Regions from separate parts of the Kribbella sp. CA-245084 genome, predicted to be linked through region 1. Evidence: riboswitches for the same ligand, from Rfam matches in the RefSeq annotation. Region 1 holds a riboswitch; the other holds the start of a gene.

Region 1 (3,893 bases):
AGGTCGGTCACGCGCTCGGCCATGGGCACTCGACCTGCACCAAGCCGAAGACCCCCGCGCCGGTGATGATGCAGCAGACCAAAGGCCTGGCAGGCTGTCTTCCGAACGCCTGGCCCACCATCAAGGCAACCTGAGAAACTAGGTACGACGGGAGGGAGCAGCGAATGTCGTCACAGGACTTCCCGACGTACGGCCGGGGCGATCAGCCCCAGCAGCCCGAGCAGCAGCAGCCCGGCGAGGAGCATCACTACCCCCCGCCCACGCCGTACGGCGGTGGCACGTACGGCACCGGCCGCGGCACTCCGCCGGCCGAAGGCCCGTACGCGCCGCCCCAGCCCTACGGCACCCCACCCGGTCAGTACGGCGTCCCGCCGCACCCGCAGGCTGGTCCGCACCACGCCCAGCCGCCCAGCTACCGCCCCGGCATGCCGTACGGCGCACCGTCGAGCCCTGAGCCGCACGAGCTCCCCGTGTACGGAAGGGAGCAGCCGCGCGACCCCCGTGCCGCCCGGGTCGTCGGTCTGGCCACGGTGATCGCCGGGTTCTACGGTCTGCTCGTCATCTCCGTCCAGCGGGTCTCGCTGCGCGACATCTCGCAGGCACCGGGCTCACCACTCAACCACCCGCTCCGCACCGACGTGATCGACGCGATCGGCCAACTGCTGCTCGTGGTCGTCGGCGCGGGCGCGCTGTTCATGTGGATCCGCGACGTACTCGCCCGTCGCAAGGCCGGCCGCCAGCCGGAGCCGGCTGAGCTGGTCGGACTCGGGCTGGTCGCGCTCTCCGCTGTACCGATCCTGATCTGGCTGATCATGGTGCTGACCACCGGCCTGGGATCCATCGACGGCGCGGTCGACCGGCTGCCCACGGCGTACGGCTGGGGCGGTGCCGGTCTGCTGATCCTCGCGGTCGGTCTGTTCCTCGGGTACCGCGAACTGAAGCCCGACGTGCCCAACCCGGTCGTCCAGGGCCCACCGGCCAAGGCGCCCTGGGAGTGAGCGCACCAGTCGTCCTGGTGCCCGGCCTGGGCCTCGGCCCCGAGTCGTACGCCCGGACCGTAGAACATCTCGTCACGCCGTACCACCTGGTCACCTTGCCCGGGTACGGCGAACCGGCCGGCGCCCGCGAGGACCTGCACCCGCGCGCACTGGCAGTCGCCCTTGCCGAGAAGATCCGCGAGCGGTCCGTCCTCGTCGGCCACTCCGCCAGCTGCCAGATCGTCGTCGAGACCGCAGTCCGGTACGCCGACCTCGCGCACGCCGTCGTACTTGTCGCGCCGGCGGGTGACGCGCGCATGTCCAGCTGGGTCGACCGTACGGTGCGCTGGCTCGGATCCGCCGTACCGGACTCGCCCAAGCTGATCCGGACCGTGACCCCGCAGTACGCGCGGACGACGCTGCCGACGATCGCCCGCGCGGTCGAGGCCTCACGGCATCACGACCTGGCCGAAGTGATCTCGCAGGTCAAGGCACCGGTGTTCATCGTCCGCGGCAAGTACGACCTGCTCTCGACGGCGGAGTGGGTCCAGCGGCTCGCCGAGCTGAGCCACGGCGAGGCCCGGACCTTCGCCACCGGCGCGCACATGCCGGTTGTCACGAACGGTCCGGAGCTCGCCGCTCTCATAGAACGAGCAGCCGCCCTGCCGGAAACTACCTGACGCGTTAGACTCCAAGCACAACCTATGCGGGAGCTCGCACCGAACACGCGCGGGCTGAGAGGGCGACAGCTTGGGTCGCCGACCGCCTGAACCTGACCGGGTAATGCCGGCGTAGGGATTGGGGTCACTCATGACCGATACCGCTGTTCGTCCTGCCAGCTCGACCGAGGCGCCGCTCGTCCTCACCACCGATGCGCCGCGGACGCTCGGGTTCTTCGACCAGTTCACGCTGTGGGGCAACTTCGGCATCTCGCTGTTCGGCCCGGTGACCGGTGCGCTCGTGGCGGCGTACACGGGCTCGCTGTGGCAAGGTCTGCTCGCGGTCGTCGTCGGCTGCGGGATCGGGGCGCTCGTGCTGGGTGGTGCGGCCGTGTTCGGGTCGCACACCGGTGCGCCGGCGATGGCGAGCCTGCGGGGGTTGTTCGGCCGTCGCGGCTCGATCGCGCCGACCATCCTGAACATCGCGCAGAACGTCGGCTGGGCGACGATGGAGATCATCGTGATCTCGCAGGCCGCGGTCGCGGTGACGAGTGAACGCTGGCGCTGGCTGTTCGTCGTACTGGCCGGGATCATCGCGACGACGATGGCGGTCCGGCCGCTGGGCAGCGTGAAGATCCTGCGGAAGTTCATGGTGTGGCTGGTGCTGATCGCGTCGGTCTACCTGTTCGTGCAGGTGCTCAGCAAGCCGGTGCACGCTCTGCCGCAGGACAGCGTGTTCGGCTTCTGGCCGGCCGTCGACCTCGCCGCCGCGGGTGTTGTGTCGTTCGCCCCGCTGGCCGCCGACTACACACGGCACTCGCGCACCAACAAGGCTGCCTTCGGTGGATCCGCACTCGGCTACGGCCTGGCAGCGATCGGGTACTACGCCCTCGGAGTCGTCGCGGTGGCCACCTTGCAGACCAACAGCGACGACGTGATCACCGCACTGGTCACCCTGCCCGCCGGCGCGATCGCTCTGTTCGTGCTGCTGGTCGACGAGGTCGACGAGGCGTACGCGAACGTCTACTCGACCACCATGGCCACGCACAACCTGATCGGCCACATCGACCGCCGGTGGATCTCGGTCGCGATCGGTGTGCTCGCTACCGGGCTCGCGCTGATGGTTGACCTAGGCAACTACACGCAGTTCCTGTACCTGATCGGCTCGGTCTTCATTCCCCTGTTCGCGGTCGCGATCGCCGACTTCTTCGTGGTCAGCAAGATGAACTGGGACGTGTCCGGCACGGCGAAGTTCCGCTGGCAACCGACGCTCGCCTGGCTGATCGGATTCGTCGGGTACCAGCTGGTCAACCCGGGCACCGTGGCCGGCTGGTCCCCGTTCTGGACCGACGTACAGCAGGCGCTCTTCAACAACCACCCGGTCCCGACCTGGCTCGGCGCGACGTACACCTCGATCGTCATCTCGATGCTGGCCGCGGTTCTGCTCGGCCGGATCGGTCGGCGGCAGGCTGCCTGAGCAGCACGAGGGCGATCGCCGGGAAGATCAGCACGGACAGCAGTCCGGCGCAGACCAGCGCGGCGGCGGTGACCGGAGTCATCAGCCCGGTCACCACGCCGATCTGCGTCGCGGTCACGATGAACGGCAACGAGGTCGCCTGCAACAGCGCGACAGCGGCGGTACTCCGACGACCCAGTGTCCGCACCGAGAGGTACGCCGGTATGCCCCGCACCACGAGCAACGCCAGTAAGAACAGCGGAACACGCACCAGCGCCGCCGGATCGTCGAACAACCCGCGCAGATCCAGCCGCAGACCGCTCGTCACGAAGAACACGGGGATCAGGAAGCCGTAGCCGAGCGCCTCCAGCTTCGTCCGGAACCTGGGGTGAGAGGTCGCATCGCGGTCCACCAAACCAACGACTGCCCCGGCCAGGAATGCCCCGAGGATCGTCTCCAGCCCGAATTGCTCGGCCAAGGCCACAAAGGCGATCAGCAACACCACGGCCGCCCGGACCCGGATCTCCGCGGTGGTGTCCTGCAACCGCAACAGAACCAGGCCGATCCGCTGCGACCTGCCCGCGGTCGCCACGACCAGTCCGGTGACCGCGACGAGCAACGCGAACAGCCCGACCATGATCAACCGCTCGCCCGCGCCCCCGCCCTCGGTCGAGAACACCAGCGACAACAGGAGCACAGCCGCGAAGTCGGCAACCGAAGCCGCGGCAATGGTGAACTGACCGACTGTCCCGTCCACCTGACCAGCGTCCTTGAGCACCGGCACCACGAGCCCCAGCGAGG
Region 2 (3,893 bases), 660 kb from region 1:
GGAGAACAACTTCGGGCTGGTTCACAACGAGGCCGACGCACTCGGCAAGTACACCCCCAAGCCGTCGTACGTCGCCTATGCCACAGCCGCACGGCAGCTCCGCGGCGCGACGTTCCTCGGCAAGGAGAACCCGGGCAACGGCCTGATCGACCAGGTCTACGCGGCGAACGACGGTACGCCGTTCCGCGCCATCTGGGCCGCGTCCGGATCCAACACGACGGTGACGGTCAACGCGACCGGCCCCGTCCAGGTCACGAGCCTCTACGGTCTGACCAGCACGATGACACCTAATGCGAACGGCCAGATCACAGTCACGGTAGGCGTCTGGCCGACGTACATCTCGGGCTCGACGGTGACGTCGGTCACCGCGCCCTAGGCGGATTCCCGCGGTACGACGGACGGCGCGAACAGAATGCGCTGCGGCAGGCTGGCGGCCGTCCCCTCCAGCCTGCCCAGCAGGACCCGGCCGACCGCGCGACCCTGCTCGCGCGGATCGCCCGCGATCGTGGTCAACGACGGCGAGATGAGCGCGGCAGCCTCGATGTCGTCGAAACCCATCACTGCAAGGTCGTCGGGAACCCGCAACCCGCGATCACGCGCGACGTCGAGTGCGCCGATCGCGACCATGTCGTTCGTGCACAGCACGGCCCGCGGCGGCTTGCGCAGTTCGAGCAGCTTCTGCAACCCCGCCGTACCGCCGGCACGCGAGAACTCCTCACGGACAACCAACTGACCGTTGAACCGCAGCCCGGCCGAGGTCAGCGCGCGCCGATAACCCTTCACGCGGTCGGCGGGCGGACCTTCACCGACAGGACCGGTGATGAAGCCGATCCGGTGATAGCCCCGGCCTATCAGATATCGCGTGGCGATCTCCCCCGCTGCGAGGTCGTCGGAAGTCAGTACGTCGATCCCCGCAGAGGCTCGACGCCCGCCCATCAGCGCCACCGGGATCCCCGCCTCGACGGCAGCCGCGACGTCGCTCGCCTTGCTGTAGTAGCCGGCGAACACGATCGCGTCGACGCTGCGAGTCACCATCCGCGCGACCAGATCCTTCTCGGCCGAAGGCGAGCCGTCCGTGTTGCCGATCAGCACCTGGTACCCGGGCTCGCTGACCACGTCGAGCAGACCGCGCGCGACCGACGGGTAGAACGGGTTCGTGATGTCCGGCACGATCAGCGCGATCGTCTGCGTCCGCTGCGTCCGCAGACTGCGGGCCAGCTGGTTCGGCTCCCAGCCGAGCTCGTCCATCACCGACCGCACCCGCGCCCGAGTCGCCTCCGAGACATGCCGCCGGCCCGACAGCACATGTGAAACCGTCGTCGGGCTGACTCCGGCCCGAGCAGCCACATCCGAGATCCCAACCCGCTTCGCCAAGACGGTCGCCTCCCCAGGCAGTTTCGGTCACGATAGCCACGCTATAATTGAGAAGTCCGCGGGAGCTCGCAGGGAGTGGGCTGAGAGGGTGACTACGCCGTCACCGACCGCTGAACCTGAATCGGGTAATTCCGGCGTAGGGAGGAAGCGCGATGGAATCCGTCTGGGTGAACGGTACGGCGATCGACGTACCGGCCGGCAAGTCCGTGGCCGAGCTGATCACGGAGTACTCCGATCGCACGACCGGTATCGCGGTCGCCGTGAATCAGAACGTGCTGACCAAGGCCGAGTGGGCGCAGACCGCGTTGCGGAGTGGCGACCGGGTCGAGATCGTCAGCGCGACGCAGGGAGGCTGAGATGGACGATCCACTGGAGCTCGGCGGACGGACGTACACGTCCCGGCTCATCATGGGGACCGGCGGTTCGGCCAACCTGGAAGTGATGGAGGAGGCATTGATTGCCTCCGGCACCCAGTTGACCACGGTCGCGATGCGCCGCCTCGGCACGGGGCATGAAGGCTCGGTGCTCGACGTACTCAAGAAGCACAGCATCGACGTACTGCCGAACACGGCCGGCTGCCACACCGCCGCCGAGGCCGTGCTGACGGCGAAGCTGGCGCGGGAGGCGTTGGAGACCGACCTGATCAAGGTCGAGGTCGTCGCCGACGATCACCTCCTGCTGCCCGACCCGTTCGAGCTGCTCGATGCCGTGGAAGCGTTGGTGGCGGACGGTTTCACCGTGCTGCCGTACACGAACGACGACCCGATCCTCGCCCGCCGGCTCGAACAGGCAGGGTGCGCGGCGGTCATGCCGTTGGCAGCACCAATCGGTTCGGCGCTCGGGATCCGCAACCCGCACAACATCGCGCTGATCGCGGACGCGGCCAACGTTCCGGTCATCGTCGATGCGGGGATCGGTACGGCGAGCGACGCCGCGCTGGCGATGGAGCTCGGCTGCGATGCGGTCATGCTCGCGACGCCAGTGACACGTGCGGAGAAGCCTGCCCTGATGGCCGCCGCGATGCGTGACGCTGTCTCCGCAGGACGAGCCGCACGCCTCGCCGGACGGGTCCCTCGCCGCTGGCAATCCGCGCTGGCGTCGTCGCCTACAACTGGTCTGCCAACGACTTAGCCTCGGCGAGTTCCACCGGCCGATCCAGCAGGAGCGCGGTAAGCGACAGCCTCAGCTCCTGGTTGGGTTGCAGCGTGAGCGGGCTGTCCCAGGCGAGCGCTGGGCACGCGCCGACGTACGAGTCGACGCGGAGGAACCACCGCCGTACGCCATCGGGCTGCACCAACAACAGACTCACGTCGCCCTGGACGAAGGCCAGCCACGGACTCGTCGAACCGAACGCGGCGTCGAGGCCCTCACCATCAGCTGAGAGCACCGTCGTCTCGGCCACAGGCAATCGCCAGAAGATCCCGCCGTACGCGGCGCCTTCTCGACCGGCCGTCGTCGGGTTCTCGATCTGCATCGAGCCGTAGCGCGCGGTCAGGACGCTTTGCCAGTCGAGTCGCCAGCCGCCGGCAGCGAGTTCTCCGGCGAGACGACGGCGTTCGACGAGCTGCGGCCGGCCTTGTTCGTCGTACCAGGTGATGTCGTCGATCAGCTCGTGATCGTTGGCGATGACGCCGCGGCTGCGTTGCTGACCGTGGTTCGTCAGCAGGGTCGGGCCCTGGTCGCGGACGTACGTCCGGCCGCCCCAGTGCGAGGTGCCGTTGACGACCGGTACGGCGAGCGAGACGCCGTAGTGATGCCGATGATCGACCGGGCTGACCTCGGTCAACGGGTGTCCGCCGAGCGTGCGGACCGGGTGCAGGTATGGCCGGGGCGCGTGCACTTGCGGCATCCGGCGTCCGAATTCGTACCGCGCGAGCATGCCCGAATCGCTCCCGAGCGCGAAGATGTCGCCCTGCTGCTGCCACCCGAGCCGACCAGCCGCCGTACCGCCGTGCAATCGCGGCTCCGGCACCGGCCCCGTGCTCGCACGCACCGCCAGCCGCAGCTCAGGTACGTCGTCCGCATCGCCGTTCGGTGCAGCGATCGACGCGTGCAGCCGCCGCCACGCCAGCTCCCCAAGGTCCTTCTGCGGCACGCGAACCGTCGTCAGCGACGGTACGGCGAATCGCGCCAGCCCGATGTCGTCCATCCCGGTCACCGACACATCAGCCGGTACGGCGACACCGACCTCGTTGAGCCTCGCCAGCAGACCGAACGCGACCAGATCGTTGAACGCGACCACCGCGGTCACATGCGACTCGAGCACCCGTTCAACTGCGGCGTACCCGTCCTCGATCGACCGCCCGCACTCGAGCCGGACAAGCTCCAGCCCCGGGATCTCCCGCTGCGCGACCTCGAGAGCCCGCAGCCGAAGCGTGTTCGACGCACTCGCCGCCGGCCCCGACAGGAACGCGAGCCGCCGATGCCCCAGCCCGACCAGATGATCGACGACGATCCGTACGGCGCGGCCGTAGTCGACCACCACCGACGAGACATCCTCCGGGCCTTGCCTGTTGACG

Evidence for each region. A riboswitch is a leader RNA that binds a small molecule or an ion and turns the genes downstream of it on or off. The one in region 1 is predicted to bind thiamine pyrophosphate.
Region 2: it holds a riboswitch for thiamine pyrophosphate, as region 1 does, so the genes downstream of both, thiS (sulfur carrier protein ThiS) here and ACQPYH_RS01045 (purine-cytosine permease family protein) in region 1, are expected to answer to the same signal.

Annotation. Positions count from the first base shown of each region.
Region 1 covers NZ_CP192053.1:210,979-214,871, forward strand. Annotated here, with positions in the region: gene ACQPYH_RS01030 (DUF3152 domain-containing protein) at 1-134, shown strand, start outside; gene ACQPYH_RS01035 (hypothetical protein) at 165-998, shown strand; gene ACQPYH_RS01040 (alpha/beta fold hydrolase) at 995-1,657, shown strand; TPP riboswitch at 1,674-1,792, shown strand; gene ACQPYH_RS01045 (purine-cytosine permease family protein) at 1,788-3,113, shown strand; gene ACQPYH_RS01050 (cation:proton antiporter) at 3,055-3,893, opposite strand, start outside.
Region 2 covers NZ_CP192053.1:873,534-877,426, reverse strand. Annotated here, with positions in the region: gene ACQPYH_RS04390 (glycosyl hydrolase) at 1-376, shown strand, start outside; gene ACQPYH_RS04385 (LacI family DNA-binding transcriptional regulator) at 373-1,374, opposite strand; TPP riboswitch at 1,423-1,534, shown strand; gene thiS (sulfur carrier protein ThiS) at 1,527-1,730, shown strand; gene ACQPYH_RS04375 (thiazole synthase) at 1,732-2,505, shown strand; gene ACQPYH_RS04370 (DUF6807 family protein) at 2,480-3,893, opposite strand, start outside.